4 regions of the Pleomorphomonas sp. PLEO genome follow, and region 2 is predicted to be linked to each of the others. Evidence: predicted binding sites of a transcription regulator. Region 2 holds the regulator's gene; each other region holds the start of a gene.
What was found. Region 2 encodes PhoB, which activates phosphate uptake and scavenging genes when phosphate is short. Its sites were predicted from a motif close to TGTCATNNANCTGTCAT; they were not measured.
Positions count from the first base shown of each region.

Region 1: the regulator PhoB is predicted to act here: its motif matches at 2,061-2,077, upstream of ugpB (sn-glycerol-3-phosphate ABC transporter substrate-binding protein UgpB).
Region 3: the regulator PhoB is predicted to act here: its motif matches at 2,984-3,000, upstream of AB6N07_RS16050 (esterase-like activity of phytase family protein).
Region 4: the regulator PhoB is predicted to act here: its motif matches at 2,769-2,785, upstream of AB6N07_RS20550 (alkaline phosphatase).

Region 1 covers NZ_CP166625.1:3,442,759-3,447,543, reverse strand. The annotation lists gene ugpA (sn-glycerol-3-phosphate ABC transporter permease UgpA) at 1-550, opposite strand, end outside; gene ugpB (sn-glycerol-3-phosphate ABC transporter substrate-binding protein UgpB) at 666-1,985, opposite strand; gene AB6N07_RS15985 (methyl-accepting chemotaxis protein) at 2,697-4,730, shown strand.
Region 2 covers NZ_CP166625.1:593,513-598,297, reverse strand. The annotation lists gene coaBC (bifunctional phosphopantothenoylcysteine decarboxylase/phosphopantothenate--cysteine ligase CoaBC) at 1-817, opposite strand, end outside; gene phoB (phosphate regulon transcriptional regulator PhoB) at 1,001-1,696, opposite strand; gene phoU (phosphate signaling complex protein PhoU) at 1,719-2,426, opposite strand; gene pstB (phosphate ABC transporter ATP-binding protein PstB) at 2,449-3,267, opposite strand; gene pstA (phosphate ABC transporter permease PstA) at 3,289-4,626, opposite strand; gene pstC (phosphate ABC transporter permease subunit PstC) at 4,623-4,785, opposite strand, start outside.
Region 3 covers NZ_CP166625.1:3,456,707-3,461,491, reverse strand. The annotation lists gene AB6N07_RS16055 (replicative DNA helicase) at 1-1,480, shown strand, start outside; gene AB6N07_RS16050 (esterase-like activity of phytase family protein) at 1,554-2,909, opposite strand; gene AB6N07_RS16045 (ABC transporter substrate-binding protein) at 3,104-4,618, opposite strand; gene AB6N07_RS16040 (ABC transporter ATP-binding protein) at 4,636-4,785, opposite strand, start outside.
Region 4 covers NZ_CP166625.1:4,422,256-4,427,040, reverse strand. The annotation lists gene AB6N07_RS20560 (ABC transporter ATP-binding protein) at 1-426, opposite strand, end outside; gene AB6N07_RS20555 (hypothetical protein) at 430-885, opposite strand; gene AB6N07_RS20550 (alkaline phosphatase) at 963-2,705, opposite strand; gene AB6N07_RS20545 (SDR family NAD(P)-dependent oxidoreductase) at 2,901-3,872, opposite strand; gene AB6N07_RS20540 (TetR/AcrR family transcriptional regulator) at 4,009-4,599, shown strand; gene AB6N07_RS20535 (ABC transporter ATP-binding protein) at 4,606-4,785, opposite strand, start outside.

The sequences.
Region 1 (4,785 bases), 2.6 Mb from region 2:
TCGCTTGCAGGCCGGCCATGAAGAACAGGAAATTGTAGGACACCTGCTTCCAGCTCGCAGCGATCACCACCAGGATCATGGCGTCCGTCGGCTGCAGGGCGTGATCCCAGTGGTAGCCGACCATGGCGAGGAGATAAGGCAGCAGACCGATGGTGGGGTTGAACAGGAACCACCACATGATGCCGCCGACGGCGGGGGCTACCGCATAAGGCCAGACCAGCAACGTTGCGTAGACGCGGCTGCCCCGCACAAGTCGATCGAGACTGGCGGCGAATACGAGGCCAAGACCGACCGACAGCAGCGTCACCGCCGGCGCGAAAATTGCCGTCACCTTCAGGGCGTTGAGATAGCTCGGATCCTGGAGAAGGTCAGTGTAGTTGGTGAGGCCAACCCATGCGGTGGAAAGGCCGAAGGCGTCCTCGCGTTGGAACGACTGGAGAATCGCCTGGGCCGCCGGCCACAGGAAAAATACGACGGTCACGGCGAGCTGCGGCAGGAGGAGCGCGTAGGGCAGCAGGCGGTTGCCAAAGACGGTGCGCTTGGTCTGCATGAAATGAACCGGATCGAGGAACGCGGCAGAGCCTGGTTATCGGCAGCCGCCCGGATGAATACCGGCGCCGCACGGGAGAGCCCGTCGGCGCCGGTGTTCGACAAAGATGACCGGCTTAACCGTTCGACGCCCGGAAGTCGGCGATCAGCTTGTTGCCGCGCGTCACGACCGAGTCGAGGGCGTCCTTCGGGGTCTTCTTGCCAGCGAGGAGATTTTGGAACTCCTCGTCGATGACGTCGCGGATCTGAACGTAGTTGCCGAAGCGCAGACCCTTGGAATTCTCAGTCGGCGGGTTCAGCGTGATCTGCTTGATGCCGACGTCAGAGCCCGGATTCTTGGCATAGAAGCCCTGATCCTGGCCGAGCTTGTAGGCAGCCTCGGTGATCGGCAGATAGCCCGAATACTGGTGCCAGTCGGCCTGCACTTCCGGCGACGACAGGAAGGTGAAGAAGTTGGCGACGCCCTTGTATTCGGCCTCGCCATGGCCCTTCAGCACCCACAGCGTGGCACCACCGATGATCGAATTCTGCGGTGCACCCTGGACGTCCGAATAATAAGGCAGCATGCCGAAGCCGACCTTGAAGTCCTTCGAATTGGCGATCACGCCAGCGCGCGAGGCCGACGAATTCATATAGATGGCGCATTCCTGGCTGTAGAACTTTGGCGGGGCGTCATTGCCGCCGGCCGGACCGCCGTATTCGAACAGCCCCTCATCCTGCCACTTCTTGAGATTGGTCCAGTGACGGACCTGCAGGTCGCCGTTGACGGTCAGCTCGGCGTTGATGCCGCCGATACCATTCTGAAGGGTGCCGATCGGCTTGTTATGCCAGGCCGAGAAATTCTCGAGCTGCACCCAGGAGATCCATCCGGTGGTGAAGCCACACTTGGCGGCGCCCGACGACATGATCTTCTTGGAATAGGTCTCGACATCTTCCCAGGTCTTGGGCGGCTGCTCGGGGTCGAGGCCGGCCTTCTGGAAGACATCCTTGTTATAATAAAGGATCGGCGTCGAGGAGTTGAATGGCATCGACAGCATGTTGCCGTCAGCGTCGGTGTAGTAGCCGACCACTGCCGACAGGAAAGCCTTTTGGTCGAATGCGGTGCCGGTGTCCTTCATCAGCTGGTAGACCGGATAAACGGCGCCTTTGGCAGCCATCATCGTGCCGGTGCCGACCTCGAACACCTGCACGATGTCGGGCTGCTGCTTGGCACGGAAGGCGGCGATGGCGGCGGTCATGGTCTCAGGGTAGGAGCCCTTGTAGACGGCGGTCACCTTATAATCGCTTTGCGAGGCGTTGTACTTGGCGACGATTTCGTCGAGCTTCTTACCCAGTTCGCCGCCCATGGCATGCCACCAGGTGATTTCGGTGGCAGCGAAGGACGACCCGGACAGAAAGGTCAGGGCAAGGCCGGCGATGAGGGAACGCTTCAGCATGGCGTCTTCCTACTTTGGAGGTTTTCGGTGACGGCAAGCAGTAGGAGCCGCATATGACAGGGGGATTGCTTCCCCATGACGGTTCCAAGACACCCCGAAGGGCTCCTCGCGAATGCCTTGCAACAACCCCTCGGCAATGGAGGCGACTCGAAAGCCCGGGGGTAGCCGGAGGTTTGGCGACATTCTCATGCGCCTGCGAACCGTCTCCTCGGCCCGCCAAAAACGCCTAGTCCTTTCGTTTATACGCGTAACAACCTAGCGACTTGGTACACCCCTACCCGCGCTAGGGCCCGCCCAAGAAAACCAGGCTTTACCGTCCCTCCTAAAACCACGCGTCCAATATCCATGCCTCAGGCATCGGACAACATTAGGTTGCCGTTGAGCGAGATAACAGCCCTCTTGCCGAGGACGCTTGTTTTTACATCTGTTTTATAACGCGCCCTGACCCAAAATCACGATCTGCTTGGTGGCAACTTAGATATACGTCATGGACGAACAGATATAGCTGCAGATTGTATCGTTTCACTCTGGGTAATAATAAAGCACAACGGAAAGTATCTGCACATTTGATCAAACTCAATGGCTTCTAATTCAGAGCAACGTTTTGAATAAACGTCAGCTTAACCCAGCCAGATATGAAATGGGCCCTACACATGCTGAGGGCGTGGTTCAGGCATTGAGTTGGCTGAACGGATTGTTTGGGAGAGAGAGATGCGCTGGACTGTTGGCAGATTGGGGTTGAAAGCTTGGCGGCTGGGCATATCCGGCAAGATCGTTTTCGGGTTCCTGGTAGCGCTAGCGTTAATGGCTGTCGTCGCTGGCGTGGCGCTGAGGACCTTCTCTCAATCCAACAGCGTAGTGAGCGCCCTCGCCGTCCGAAATCTCGAAGTCGGCATAGCCAATGACATCCAGGCGAAATTCCTGGAGTACCGCCGCCTCAGCCGAGAACTCATCTACACCTCGCTTCCCGGCACGGCCGAGGCAACCGAAAAGCAGGCAGAGCTGTTACGTACGGCGATTGCCAACGACATCGACAAGATTTCGGATTTAGGTCAGCGCGACACACTGAAGGAATTGAGCCTCGAGTTCGACTCCTACGCGACCGAGCTCACGCGCATCGGCGTTGAAAAAGCCAAGCTGGCGACCATGCGCACGCAGTCAATGGAGCCCGCCGTTGCTGCCGTGCAGAAGGGACTCGAAGACCTCGCAGCCATCGCGCTGGCTACCAGCGATGCCGCGACGCGCGACACCGTCAACGAGATCCTGCGGCTGGTCTTGCAGATGCAAAACCAAGTGAACGTCGCCCTCACAAATCTGGACGACGACTCTGCGCAGGCGGCACTCGACACGCTGACCACGGCCGATAGCTGGATTGATTCCTCGGCGAAGAGCGGCCCCAAGGAACTGCGTTCGACGTTCGCCGAACTGCGCGACAAAGCCAGTCAGTATGAATCCGATTTTACGGTCATCCAGGCGTCGAGCCTTCAGAATATCAAGGATGTCGCAGCGCTTAACGACAAGGTCGCTGCCATCACCGACACGCTCAATGCCTTCATGAGCGTCGCCAATAAGAGCCAAGCCGCCTTGCAGGCAAAATCCGAAGAGATGCTGGCCTCGTCGGAAACCATGCTGTGGGGCATCTCGGCCGGCGGTCTTGTTCTCGGCCTCGTACTCGCTTTGCTGCTGGGGCGCGGCATATCCCGTCCCATCGTGTCGATCACCGGTGCCATGCAGCGCCTTTCTGTCGGCGAGCTGGCCGTGGCCATCCCCGGTCTCGGTCGAACCGATGAGGTCGGAACGATGGCGGCGACGCTCAATGTTTTCAAGGAGGGGCTGCAGGAGAACGAGCGGCTGCGCGTTGAACAAGACCACGCCAAGGGGATGACCGAGGAGCGTCGCCGCGGTGAACTGAACCAACTGGCCGATGCGTTCGAAATGGCCGTCGGCGGCGTCGTTCAGTCGGTGGTTAGCGCCTCCTCGCAATTGCAGCTTGCCGCAAGATCGATGACCTCGGCCACCGAGGAGGTCTCGGGCCAGTCGATTACCGTTGCGAGCGCTGCCGAAGAGGCGTCCACCAACGTTGAGACCGTCGCGGCCTCGGCTGAGGAGCTCGCCTCCTCCATCGGCGAAATCAAACGCCAGGCCGATGAAAGCACCCGCGTTGCCTCCCGCGCCGCCAGCGACGCACAGGCTACGGCCAATCGCGTCCGCGAACTGGCCGAAAGCGCCAACCGCATCGGCGAGGTGGTCAATCTCATCGACAACATCGCCAGCCAGACAAACCTTCTGGCGTTGAACGCCACCATTGAGGCCGCCCGCGCGGGCGAGGCCGGCAAGGGGTTCGCGGTCGTTGCCGCCGAGGTGAAGCAGCTCGCGGACCAGACATCGAAGGCCACTTCGCAAATCTCCCGACAGATCGGCGAAATCCAATCGTCGACACAGTCGTCGGCCGAAGCGATCGTCGGCATCACCTCGATTATCGAGCAGCTCAACGCCATCGCATCGTCGATTGCCGCTGCCGTCGATCAGCAAGGCGCGGCGACCAACGAAATCGCCCGCAACGTCGCCCAGGCATCGTCGGGGACCCATCAGGTGTCGCAGAACATCGTTGGCATCACGCAAGCAGCAACCGAGTCTTCTAGCGCCGCGACCCAGGTACTGGCCTCGGCCGACGATCTCGCCCGACAGTCGGATACGTTGCGCGGCGAGGTGAGCCGCTTCCTGTCATCGGTACGCAGCACCTGACAGAGTGAATATGACAGCACCTTGCGGCGGCCTCACCGGCTGCCGCTTTTTTGCA
Region 2 (4,785 bases):
CCACGTCGGCCGGCAGAGCGGCGAACACCGCGTCGAGCATTTCACGCGCCGTTTCGACACGGACGATACTGACGCCCAGCGGGTCGGGGATGGAGACGGGACCGGATATGAGCGTTACTCGGGCGCCGGCTCGCGCGGCGGCGGCGGCAATGGCATGCCCCTGCTTGCCCGAGGAACGGTTGGTGATGAAGCGCACCGGGTCAATCGGCTCGATGGTCGGGCCGGATGTGACGAGCACATGCCTGCCGGCGAGCAGCTTTGCCCGCTCGCCTTCGGCAAAAAAGGCCTCCACGCTGGCGACGATCTCCATCGGCTCGGACAGACGGCCAACCCCGGCTTCGCCACGCTCGGCCATTCGCCCTTCGGCCGGGCCGATGAAACGAACACCGTCGGCGGCAAGCTGCGCCGCATTCCGTTGGGTTGCCGGATGCGCCCACATGCGTTGGTTCATGGCCGGGCAGATGATGATCGGCGCAGCGGCGGCAAGCAGGCTTGCCGTGGCAAGCTCGTCGGCAATGCCGTTCGCCATGCGGGCGATGAGATTGGCGGTAGCTGGCGCCACCAGGACCAGGTCGGTGTCGCGAGACAGCACGATGTGGCCGATATCCTGCTCTTCGGTGGGGTCGAACAGGTCGCTGAACACCTTCTGGCCGGAGAGTGCGCCCACCGTCATCGGCGTCACGAATTCCTTGCCCGAGCGCGTCAGGATCACCCGGACCTCGGCGCCGCGTTCTTTGAGGCGCCGAATGACTTCAAGCACCTTGTAGGCGGCGATACCGCCACCAATGACGATCAGAATGCGCTTGCCCGCCAGCATGTCAGGCCCTCTCCTGCATAATCGGAGGGGAACCTAGACCATCAGGACGCGGAAGGTAAGCGACAAGAAGCCGCCTGAGCAGGCTTCGAAAGCCAACCGCCAAAGCCCTCAACACCATTTGAGGCAAAGACGCCTTGAAGCCGATCTGGCGAGCGGAGGGCAGACCGCCCGCTCGCCAAACCTTCAACTGGTCGCGAATTTCTCGTCGAAGGAATAGCCGGAACCGCGCACCGTGCGGATAGGGTCACGGACGCGACCGCGGTTGATCGACTTTCTGAGGCGGCCGACATGGACATCGACGGTTCGCTCATCGACGTAAACGTCATGACCCCAAACACCGTTGAGAAGCTGCTCACGCGAAAACACCCGGCCCGGCGACTGCATCAGGAATTCCAGCAGGCGGAATTCCGTCGGTCCGAGATGAATTTCGCGCGCCGAGCGACGAACACGCCGAGTCTCCCGATCCAGCTCGATGTCACCGGCCATCAGAAGGTTCGATACCGTCTCCGGTTTGGCGCGCCTCAGCATCGCCTTGACGCGGGCAATCAACTCCGGAACCGAGAAGGGCTTTACGACATAATCGTCGGCGCCGGTGGCAAGGCCGCGCACCCGTTCCGATTCCTCGCCACGCGCCGTCAGCATGATCACCGGCAGCCGCTCGGTCTCTGGTCGTGCCCTGAGGCGACGGCAAAGCTCGATACCCGAAAGGCCCGGCAGCATCCAGTCGAGCAGCAACAGATCAGGAGTGATCTCCTTGAGGCGAATGTCGGCCTCGTCGCCGCGAAACGCCTGCTCGACCTCGAAGCCCTCGGCCTCAAGGTTGTAGCGCAGCATCAACGACACCGCCTCTTCGTCCTCGACGATCATCACCTTGGCCATGGTCGTTTTCAGCTCCCGCAGCTCAGGATCCGGCGATGGTACTGGCGATCGAGGTGTCGGCTTTCGGCCGCTCATCCTCGTAAGACCGGCCCGTCACCACATAGTGCACCGATTCGGCAATGTTCGTTGCGTGGTCGCCGATACGCTCGATGTTCTTGGCACAGAACAAGAGGTGGATGCAGAACGTGAGGTTTCGCGGATCCTCCATCATATAGGTGAGGAGTTCGCGGAACAGTGAAGTGTAGAGCGCGTCGATCTCGTTGTCGCGTTGACGGACGGCGTTGGCCGCCTGGTCATCCTGGCTGGCATAGGCGTCCAGCACCTTTTTGAGCTGCTGCAGCGCGATCTCGCAAAGATGCTCGACACCGGTGATCAGCTGCTTGTGCGGGAAGACGCCGTTGATGGCGACGACGCGCTTGGCAATGTTCTTGGCAAGATCGCCGACGCGTTCGATATCGTTGGCGATGCGCATGGCGCCGACGATTTCTCGGAGGTCGCTGGCCATCGGCTGACGACGGGCAATCACCAGGATCGACTTGTCCTCAATCTCGCGCTGAAGCCGGTCGAGTTCCTTGTCGTTGGCGATCACGCGTTGCGCGAGGCCAATGTCGAGGCGCGTCAGCGATTCGACAGCGTCACCAACCGCGCGCTCTGCGAGGCCGCCGATCTCGGTGACCATGCGTGCGATTGCCTTGAGGTCGTCGTCGTAGGCGGAAACCGTATGTTCCATGGAAATCTCCTGCCGTTTCCGGTCAGCCGAAGCGGCCCGTAATGTAGTCTTGCGTCCGCTGCTCGAGCGGGTTGGTGAAGACGTGGTCGGTGGGGCCTTCTTCAATCAGATGCCCGAGATGGAAAAAGGCGGTGCGTTGCGACACGCGCGCGGCCTGCTGCATCGAGTGCGTCACGATGACGATCGTGAAGTTGGCGCGAAGTTCGTCGATCAGCTCCTCCACCTTGGCGGTGGCGATCGGGTCGAGTGCCGAACAGGGCTCGTCCATCAAGATGACTTCCGGCGATACGGCGATGGCGCGCGCAATGCAAAGCCGCTGCTGCTGACCGCCGGACAGGCCGGTTCCAGGCTCGTTGAGGCGATCTTTCACTTCGTTGAAAAGCGACGCCTTCTGAAGCGAGGTGACGACGATTTCCTCAAGATCGGCCTTGGAGCGGGCGAGACCGTGGATGCGCGGCCCGTAGGCAACATTGTCGAAGATCGATTTCGGGAACGGATTCGGCTTCTGGAACACCATGCCAACACGTGCTCTGAGCTCGACCACGTCGAGGTCTGGATCATAGATATTGCGATCGTCGAGGGTAATGGTGCCCTCGACGCGGGCCCCGGCGATGGTGTCGTTCATGCGGTTGATGCAACGCAGGAAGGTGGACTTGCCACAGCCCGAGGGCCCGATGAAAGCGGTGACTGCCTTCTCGGCGATATCGATGGAAACCCCGTGCAGGGCTTCCTTCTGACCATAGGTTACCCTGACGGTCGCCGCGTGGATCTTGATCGGCCGGCTGGCTGGATCTGGGGTGCGAACGGTCTCGAAAGGCGTCGCGGTCTGAACTGCGGACATGGCGAAACTCCGAGGATACGGTTACCAGCGGCGCTCGAAGGCGCGGCGGAGAATGATGGCTATGCTGTTCATGGCGAGCAGGAAGGCGAGCAATATGATGATCGCCGCCGAGGTGCGTTCGCTGAAGGCGCGCTCGGGCTCTGTCGCCCACATGTAAATCTGGGTAGGTAGCGCCGTCGCCGGGTCGAAGGGCGTGCCCGGATATTCGACGATGAAAGCCTTCATGCCGATCATCAGCAAGGGTGCGGTTTCGCCCAGCGCGTGAGCCAGGCCAATGATCGTGCCTGTCAGCACGCCCGGCATGGCGAGGGGCAACACGTGATGGAAGACGGTCTGCATCTTCGAGGCACCGACTCCCAGGCCGGCCTCGCGGATCGACGGTGGCACAGCCTTCAGCGCGGCGCGCGTGGTGATGATGATGGTCGGCAGCGTGGTCAGCGTCAGCACCAAACCACCGACAAGGCTCGCCGAGCGTGGCAGGTGTGCGAAGTTGATGAACACCGCGAGGCCAAGCAGACCGTAAACGATTGACGGCACGGCGGCCAAGTTATTGATGTTGACCTCGATCACGTCGGTCCAGCGGTTCTTGGGTGCGAATTCCTCAAGATAGATCGAGCCGGCAACGCCGAGCGGCAACGACAGTACAAGAACAACCAGCATCATGTAGAGCGAACCGACGAGTGCTACGCCGACACCGGCCGTTTCCGGGCGTGTCGAAGCGCCGTTGGTGAAGAGGCCGGTATTGAAGGCGAGACGCAGTGCCCCTTCGCTCTTCAGTTTGTCGATGAGGACGATGTGCTTGTCCTTGATGAGGCGCTGGCTTTCAGGAACATCGGCGCGAATTGTGCCCTTTATGAAGGCGTCCACGTCGCCGGTGGCATAGAACTCAACGGTTCTCTTTGTCCCGATCAATGAGGGATCGTTGGCGATCATCGACCTCAGCATCGGCCCCGAGCCCTTGGAGAGAAGGTCGAGAGCGTCGTAAAGGCCATCCTCGTCGCTGGGGTCGATTTCCAGCGTCTTTTGAAGAGCAGCGGCGATCAGATCGTCGAAGCGGAAGGAATTGCCCGACATGACGGCGGCGGGCGAACGATCCCCGTCCGGCGCGATGATGCTTGGTTCGAAGTCGACCATCATCGTGATGCGCGTCTGCTGGAAAGCCGTATAGCCCTTACCAACGATCGAGCCGAACAGCACAAGCAGGAAGCAGATGGCGATGGAGACGGCTGCGACACCGTAGGCCCGGAAGCGCCGTTCGGCAGCATAGCGGCGACGGAGACCGAGATCGGTCTTGGTGACAGTCCGGACGTCCGGACCGCCGAGCCGCGAAGCGGGAAGGCGGGAGGCGGCTTCGGTCATTCGTACTGCTCCCGGTATTTGCGAACGATGGTCAACGCCAGAACGTTGAGGCCAAGCGTGATGATGAACAGCGTAATGCCCAGTGCGAAGGCGACCAGCGTCTGCGGACTGGTGAATTCGAGGTCGCCGGTCAGTTGGTTGACGATCTTCACTGTAATG
Region 3 (4,785 bases), 2.6 Mb from region 2:
CATCCGCCGCGTCGAAGATCAGGCTACCGCGCTTACCCGTAGCGCACCGCATAATGTTGAGGCGGAACGGCAGCTGCTCGGCGCCATGCTGATGAACAACGAGACGTTCTTCCGCGTCTCCGACTTCCTCGAGCCGCCGCACTTCTACATCGAGCAGCACAAGGCGATCTACGAGAAGATCGGCCAGCTCATCCGCGGCGGCAAGGTCGCTTCGCCGATCACGCTGAAGACCTTCTACCCGGCCGACTATCAGATCGCCGAGATGCCGGTGACGCAGTATCTGCTGCGCCTCGCTTCAGAAGCGACCACCATCATCAACGCTGAAGACTATGGCCGCGTCATCCACGATCTTGCCGTCCGCCGCGACCTGATTCGCATCGGCGAGGACATGGTCAACATTGCCTTTGACGCACCGATCGACATGCCGCCGCGTGCCCAGATCGAGGATGCCGAGCGGCGGCTGTTCGGCATCGCCGAGAGCGGACGCTACGAGGGTGGTTTTCACACTTTCTCGGACGCGCTGCGCGAAGCGATTGACATGGCCGCCGCCGCGTACCAGCGCGACGGTCACCTGTCCGGCATAGCCACCGGCCTCAATGACCTAGATCGGACCATGGGCGGTCTGCAGCGGTCCGACTTGATCATCCTCGCCGCTCGTCCGGCCATGGGCAAGACATCGCTGGTCACCAACATCGCCTTCAACGTTGCCAACGCTTACGAAGCGGCTGAGCAGCCGGATGGCTCACTGAAAACAGTGAATGGCGGCATCGTCGGCTTCTTCAGTCTGGAAATGTCATCCGAGCAGCTGGCAACGCGTATTCTCGCCGAGCAGTCGGAGGTGTCGTCCTCCGATATCCGCCGTGGCAACATTGATGAAAACCAGTTTGCCAAGCTCGCCGCCGTCGCCCAGCGTATGCAGACGCTGCCACTCTACATCGACCACACCGGTGGCATTTCCATCGCCCAGCTCGCTGCCCGCGCTCGCCGTCTGAAGCGCCAGCGCGGGCTCGACGTGGTCATCGTCGACTATCTTCAACTGTTGTCGGGTTCGTCAAAGTCCGCGCAGGGCGGCCGCGTGCAGGAAATCACCGAGATCACCACCGGTCTCAAGGCGCTGGCCAAGGAATTGGCCGTCCCGATCATCGCCCTCTCCCAGCTGTCTCGTCAGGTCGAAAGCCGTGACGACAAGCGGCCGCAGCTCTCCGACCTGCGCGAATCCGGCTCGATCGAGCAGGACGCCGACGTTGTGATGTTCATCTACCGCGACGAATATTACATGCAGTCGCGCATGCCCAAGGAAGGCACCGAGGACTTCTTCAAGTGGCAGACCGAGATGGACCGCGTCACCGGCAAGGCTGAGGTGATTATCGGCAAGCAGCGCCATGGCCCTACCGGTACCGTGCAGCTCGCCTTCGACGCTTCGGTCACCCGCTTCTCGGACCTCGCCAAGGACGATTATCTGCCCGAGCGCTTCGAATAACGGTCTTCCCATGAAAACCAAGGCCCCGGCTGCGCAAAGCTCCGGGGCCTTTTCTATTCAAGCCTCACCCGGCTTATTTCGCGGCCAGGAAGTCGCCCACTTCGAGCAACACGAACTCGTCGTCGTCGGCCTTATCGACGGCGCGGCCGGCCGAGTACGGCAGGTTGTTGTCATTGCCGACCACGATGTGCGTGGCGTCAACCACATCGACGTTCTCGATAGTGACGAAGGGCATAGTGTAGACGCCGTTTACGGTGCCCTGCTTGGCCCTGTTGTCGGGATCGGCGATATTCAGGAGATCGATGTAGCCGACCTTGCGCACGGCCTTGCCGACGTTGTCATCGCCGAAGGCTATCTTGTAGACGCGCTTGTGCTTGGCCGGCTTGTCGAAACAGGTCGGCTCGGGCTTGGCCGGATCGGCGCAGACCTTGTCGGGAAGGCCGGCACCGCCATCACGCTCGATGACCAATGCCGTGCCATCGTCGATCATGTTGAAATCGCCGATGTTGGTGCCGGCACCTGAGAAGGGATAGAGCCAGGAGCGGCCGGTCCAAGCCTTCTTGGCAACATCGAACTCGACAATGCGAGTGGCAGTCGCGCCGTCCACCTGCTCGAACTTGCCGTCGCCGAGATAGAGCGGACCTTCCAGAAGCCCATAGAGCTTGCTGCCGTCTTTCGATTGGGCCAGCCCCTCGAAGCCATTGGAGCGACGCAGGTTGAACGCTGGCAGTGGCTTGGTGGGATCGGCCGGCAGGCTCAGGGTCGGGTTGTCAGGCGACAGAACCGGCTTGCCGTCGACAAGCGTCGGCACTACGTCGGTCAGCTTGCCATCGGCGGTGACGTGGATGAGGTAGGGGCCGAGCTCTTCACCGAGCCAGAAGCCATCGCCGACCGGCTGGATCGACTCGATGTCGAAATCGGCGCCGGTCAGGTAGCGCTTGTCGGCGCCTTCCATGACGATCGGGAACGGCGCCACCTTGTCGGGATCGCTGAGGAAAACGGTGCCAAGGCGATCTACCGTACCGGACTGCCAGTCGAACTTGACATGATGCAGCATCAGCATGGCGTCGGTGGAGTTGGCCTTGCTGCCGAAGCCATTGTCGCTGAGGGTCCAGAAGGAGCCGTCGGCCATTGTCCTGATGCCGGAGAAGCCCTGCACGGCCTGACCATCAAACGGCAGGCCGAGGCCTGTTTTGCGAACACCATCGAGGCCAGGGACCGAGCCGAGCGTCGTGGCGCGCTTGCGGTCGGGCGTCGAGAATTTGCCGGCCTGCTTCAGAAATTCAGGCGCATCGGCTGGGGCAGCGATGATGGTATTTGCTGGCAGAATGGCCTGCGACACCAGGGTCGCCTTGAAGGCCGTTTCGTCGGCAAGTGCAAAGGCAGAGGATACGACGAGGGCGACGGACGCCAGGAGCAAAGTCTTCATCGGGCTCACCTGAAAAGGAATGGAGAAAGCCAGACCTTGTTAAGAAGCCCTGGTGTCAGTGGATTGACACGGTCGTGACGGTTCGATGATGCGGAATAAAGACCAATGAAAAGAAAAACCCCGGCAAAGCATCTTGCCGGGGTGATGATTTCTTCCGCCACGCCGCAACCGCGGCGTGGATCAGGTGAGCGGGCTCAGTTCTTCTTGGTCTCTTCCAGGAAGAAGCGGCCGAGCGGATTCTGGTCGAAATTCTCGATGTTGGCGCGGGTCACGTTGATATAGGGGCTGTAGTAGAGATCGATCCAGTTGACGTCGTCCTTGGCCATCTTCTGGAGGTCGATATACATCTGCTCACGCTTCTTGGGATCCATCTCGACACGCGCCGCCGCGACCAGATCCTTGACGGGCTGGCTCTTGTAGCGCGTCATGTAGTTCATGTTGCTGTCATCGCCCAGCGTGAACGTCGTCTTCTGGTCGGGGTCCAGAATATCGTTGGTCCAGTACATGACGGACAGATCGTAGGACCCGTCGATCAGCATGTTCCAGCTCTGGCTGGGATCGACCTTCTGCAGGTCGAGCGTGACGCCGGCCTTGGCCAGCATCTGCTGCATGAGCACGGCGATCTGTTCGTCGGCCTCATTGCCGGCGTTGACGACGTAGTTCAGCTTCAGATCGGACGCGCCGGCGGCGGCCAGCATGGCCTTGGCCTTTTCCGGGTCATAGGGGCGCTGGAGATTGTCGGCGTAGTGATAGAGGGCACCCTTCGGAATGTAGGAATAGGCGACTTCGCCAAGGCCGAAGGTAACCGCGTCGACGATCGTCTTCTTGTCGATCGCCATGTCGATTGCCTGCCGGACCTCTTTTTTGCCGAGCAACCCATGCGAATGGTTGATCAGCATGTGGTCTTCGCGGGTCGACGGGTTGAGAACGACCTTGAGGTTGGGGTCTTTCTGCAGTTCGGCGACACGGGAGAACGGGACGAACAGGGCAGTATCCAGTTCGCCAGCCTGAACCTTCAGCATGCGCGTGTTGTCGTCGGGAATCGAAATCCATTCGACGCCGTCGAGGCTGACATGGGCGGCATCCCAGTAGTTGGGGTTCTTCTCGAGGATGACGCGATCGCCACGGCGCCATTCCTTGACGGAGAAGGCACCCGAACCGATCGGCGCTTCGCCAAAGGCATCTTCGCCTTCCGACTCCAGTACCTTCTTCGGCAGTACGGAGACGTTTGGCAGCGCCATCGACGACAGGAACGGCGCCGACTGCGTCTTCAGCTTGACCACCAGCGTCTTGGGATCGGCGGCGGTTGCCGTATCGACCACCTTGAAACTATCGGCCCACAACGAGCCGGGATTGTCGCGGATACGCAGGATCGAAAAGGCGGCGTCGTCGGCGGTCACCGCGTCGCCGTTGGAGAACTTGGCGTCGCGCAGCTTGAAGGTATAGGTCAGGCCGTCGTCGGAAATCGTCCAGCTTTCAGCAAGGCCTGGGATCAGCTTGGTGCCGGACTTGTCGACGCGCACCAGCACGTCGAACACGTTGGAAAACACCCAGTTGTCGACGTTCTGCGCCGTTTTGATCGGATCGAAGGTCGTGCCGTCCTCGCGGCGGCCGATGGTCAGCACACCGGCGGCCTCGGCGATCGAGGCTCCGAAGATGAGGGTGGCGAGAACGGTCGCCACGCTGAGTTTGGTCCACTTTGCGGTCATGTCGAGTCCCCTTCTGGTTATGATATTTCGCCCGTGACGAGCCCGGACGTTTCTTCGGTCAAAGCGTCTCCGCCTCGTGGAGACACAAGCGGTTTGTCAGGATCGATGTCCGGAATGGCGTCGATCAGCGCCTGCGTGTAGGCCTCGCGTGGGGCGCTGAACACCTC
Region 4 (4,785 bases), 1.6 Mb from region 2:
CGACATGGTCTCGACCGACTGGTTCGGCCGCGTGAGGCCAACACGGGCGAGAAGCTCGTGGGCTCGCGCTTTCACCTCGGCCGTGGCGGCATGGGCAAGACGGGCCGGCAGCAGCACGTTGTCGATGGCGGCAAGGCCGGGGAACAGATGGAAATCCTGCATGACAAGACCGACGTTTGTTGCTCGCCAGCGGTCGCGGCGGCTTTCCGACAGTGTCGCGATGTCGATGTCTTGCCAACGGATAGTGCCATTGTCGGGCCGTTCGAGGCCAGAAACCAGGTTGACGAAGGTGCTCTTGCCGGAACCGGACGCACCTGTGACGGCGAGCCGCCCACCGGCTGGAATCGTCAGGGCATCAATGGCGAGGACTGGCTGTGAGAGACCCGGAAAGGATATGGCAACGTTGGAAAGGACAAGCGGCAGCATGGCTCACACCGTCTCGAAGGAGGAGTGGACGAGGCGCAGCAGGCTGACGAAACCCGTCTCGGGATCGGTCCAGGAGCCTACCTCAAGCGTACCTGTCACCTCGATCAGCCGCGACGGTGGCACGAAGGTGGTCTTCTCGTCGATGTAGACGACGACGATGTTGCTGGGCCAGTCGGCGTCCGACGAGCAGAAGGGGCAGAGCGCCATGGGAATTTCGGTGAGCACGAAGAACTTGGCTTCGGCCTTGAGTGGTGGTGCCATGAAGCCGCTCATTGATGCGGTCTTGCCGTTCAGCGCTTTCACCTTGTCCGAAAAGGCAAGGCCGAGAACCGACACCTTGCCGTAGAGCTCGTCGAAAGTCAGCGTGTCGCCGGCCTTGGCGATACCTGAGCAAGAGAGGGCGGCTAGGCCGGTGAGAAATGTCCGGCGGCTAACCGCAGGGACTGCCATAGGGGGCATGGAAGTCTCCATTTGCGAGAAAAAGCTACGGGCCGGACGGCCGTCGACCGTCCGGCCCGCGATGGTTTGCGTGGAGATTACTGCTTCACGCCGAGGGCGAAGGTGTCAGCGAGCACCTTGTAGACGTCGCTTTCTTCCATGTAGCCCTTGAACTCTTCGGCACCGGGGCCGGCGGCCTGCAGCACGACGTCGTCAACCGTGTGCGTGCCGGTCGACTCGTCCTTCGGCAGGTTGCCTTCGACGAAGATGGCGCCCGGCACGTCCTTGTACTTCTCGTTGGCGACATACTCGCCCTTTTCGTTCTTCACCGCCGGCTCGAACGGCCCGTCGAGCTTCGGATTGAAGGTCTCGTAGTGGTCCGGGTAGTTCGACACGAACATGGCGAGGCGGCGGCTCGGGTCGATCTTGTCGGGGTAGCCGTCCTTGTCCTCGTCGGTGTAGGTCGGGAAGCCGGCGTTGGCGCCGACCAGGAACTTCTCACGACCTTCCTTGCCGATGGTGTCGTCGATGGTGCCGACGATCGAAACGCCATGGGTGTGATCGCCGGTCACGACGATCAGCGTGTCGGGGTTCTTCGCCTGGAATTCGCGAGCCGCGGCGATCGCCTGGTCGAACTCGATGGTCTCGAACGCGGCGCGTTCCATATCGAGCGGATGGCTGGCCTTGTCGATGCAGGACCCTTCGACCATCAGGAAGAAGCCTTCTGGATTCTTCGACAGATTGTCGAGGGCAACCTTGGTCATCTCGACGAGGCCCGGCTGGTTCGGGAACTTGTCGACGGTGCCCTTCTTGAGCTGCATGCGGTCGAGGGCATAGTCCATGTTGCCGGGGTGGAACAGACCGAGGATCTTGTCCGAACCGGCGGCCTTCTCAAGCTCGGTCTTGTCGGTGGCGAGCTTGTAGCCGGCGTCCTGGAACAGCTTGATGAAGTCCTTGTCGTCCTTGCGCTTGGAGCCAGGCACGTCCTTTGACAGGAAGTAGGCCGAGCCGCCGCCCAGCACCACTTCCGGCTTAACGTTATAGAGCATGCCGACGATGTCGGCCTTGTCGTCGCGCTTGCGGGTATGGGCGACGACGGCGGCCGGCGTGGCGTCCTCGATCTCGGAGGTGACGACGACGCCGATCGACTTCTTGGTGGTGCGGCGCAGCGCCTCGGCGATGTTCTCCACCTTCGGGTCGTCGAGCGACGGCGGCGTGCGGTCGGCGTAGACGCCGAGGGCGTTGATCGCCGTCTTGTGGCCGGTCATGTAGGCCGACATGGTGTTGGCCGAGTCGGTGTTGATCGCGTTGGTCGAAGACGTGCCGATGAAGGCCATATGATCGAGGTCGTCCATGGCGAGACGGCCATTGGCCTTGCCTTCGGTCATGCCCTTCGACATCAGGCGGGCGGCAGTGCGGTGGGCGACAGAGAGACCATCGCCAAGCAGGAAGATGATGTTCTTGGCCTTGGGCGTCTCAGGCGTTGCGTAGACGTTCCAGGTGACGGACTTCGTCTCATCGCCAGCCGTAACATCGACCGTATAGGCGCCAGCCTTGTTGATCTTCACGCCGCGCAGCAACACGGCTGAGCCGAGCGTCGCGTCGTCCTTGCCCTTTTCGGAGGCGACGAATTCGACTTCGCCACCGAGCGCGGCCTTGTAGTCAGCGCCGTTGACGGCAATCTTGACGTCCTCGGCCTTTACCGTGCCCTTGAACTCCACCTTGAAGTCGAAGGGAGAGCCGGCGAGGATGGTCGCCCGGTCGAGCGGATAAACAGTGGCAGCGCCGGCCGTGCCGATCAAAGCCGTGCTGGCGGCAAGCGCCAGAAGAAGAGTCCGCATAATGTGCCCCCGTAAAATTGGATCGCGTCGAAAAGCGCGCGCGTTCCTTGGTAGGCAGGGGCCATGACGCTGGCGTGACGGACTCATGAAGCCCCTGTGACATGTAAGGGACTGAAAAATATTTGTAATTTATCTAAAGGGTTAGCCGGCAGTCGATAACTTATCCGACTGCCGGCCGGTGTTGAGAGGTCGGCGCTAGAAGCGTTCACCGACAAATTCTTCGCTTTTGGCCCACAGCGCCTTGGCGCGATCGGGATCGAGCGCGTAGGAGCGGACGCCTTCCGAGATGGGATCAGTCGGGCTTTGGGTGACCGGCGCAACATGACAGTTCTCGCAGTAGCGACCGCCCACCTCGTCAGCATCAGCGACAACGCCGGCCCAGACGGAGGTGGCGGCCCCCTGCGGAATGGTTTTCAACCGGAAGGGCGGCTTGCCGGCTGCGGTGAGGTCAGCATTGATGCGTTCAACCATGGTTTTGAGCCTGTCGACGCCAACGTGTCGGGTCAGTTCGGTGTTGATGCCACCCGGATGCACCGCCGCCGCGCGGACGCCGCGCGCTTGGTGCCGACGGTCGAACTCCACGGCGAACAGAATATTGGAAGTTTTCGAACGGCCATAGGCAATCCAAGGGTCGTAGGGCGTGCGCTCGAAGTTCGGGTCGTCGAGGTCTACGTCGGCGTAGCGGTGACCGGCGGAGGAGAGGTTGACGAGGCGTCCACCCGGCGCGATCAGTCCGGCGATCCGGTTGACGAACAGGAAGTGGCCGAGGTGGTTGGTGCCGAACTGCGTCTCGAAGCCATCGGCTGTATGGCCGAAGGGAGCCGCCATGACACCGGCGTTGGCGATGACGACGTCAAACGCCCGGCCATCGGCGACAAGCCTGTCGGAGGCGGCGCGGATGCTGGCGAACGAGGCGAGGTCGAGTTCGGTAAGCTCGAAAGCGCCATGGCCTTCGGCCGCTGCCTCGCGCACCGGTGCCGTTGCAGTTTCTGCTTTTTTGAGGTCGCGCGCCGCGCCGACAACCGAGGCGCTGTGGGCGACAAGCGCTCGGGCCGTTTCGACGCCAAGGCCGGCCGAAACGCCGGTGACGAGAATACGCTTGCCGGAAAGATCGATACCGGCGAGCACGTCGTCGGTGGTGGAGGTTGCACCGAAAGCTGAAGTCATGTCTGTCTCCATATGCCGAGATCGCCCCTCTTGGCTGGCGAGCCGTTGCCTGGCGCCTGGCTTTAAGCTAAAAAGGAGGGTATCTCCGTTTTTAAATACGGAGGATACCTCCGTTTATCAAGAGGCTCACGCGGACGTGATTGAGAATGCTGAAAAGCCGCCCCGAAAGCCCCGCGCCGATGCCGCCCGCAATCGCGCCCGACTGATCGATGCCGCCAAGTCGGTGTTCGCGGAGAGGGGAGGGGCTGCCAGCCTCGAGGAGGTGGCCCGTGCGGCGGCGGTCGGCATCGGCACCCTCTATCGCCATTTCCCGACACGTGACGCGCTGATCGAGGCGGTCTATCGCAACGAGAGCGACCAGTTGGTGCGGGCAGCCTCCGAGCTTGCCGCAACACGACCGCCGGTCGATGCGCTCAGGGAGTGGATGCGCCTCTTCTTCACCTACATGTCCGTCAAGCACGGCATGATGGAGCTCTTGGACTCGCTTGCCGACGGCAAGTCGTCACTTACCGCCGCTTCCGGCGCAGCGACCAAGCAGACGATCGACCTCCTGGTAGGCAATGCCATTGCAGCCGGCGAAATCGGCAACGTCGCCGAACCTCTCGATTTGCTTCGGGCGCTCGCCGGCATGGTTCATTTCAGTGGTGGTCGCGTGAACGAGGAAGCTGCGGCCCATGCCATCATCGACATCATGATATCGGGCCTGCAGGCAAACCGGCCGCGCTGATCGGCTTTAGACACGCCGCTCGCTTTCGGCATCGAATACTGACAAGCGGCTAAGATCAAAGCCGACGGTAACTGGCTCCCCGAGGTTCGGCAGCATGTCGGAGGGGAACTTGGCGACGATCTCCTGTTCCCCCATCACCAGCACGACGAGGTTGTCCGAGCCGGTGTGCTCGGTCAAAATTGGCTT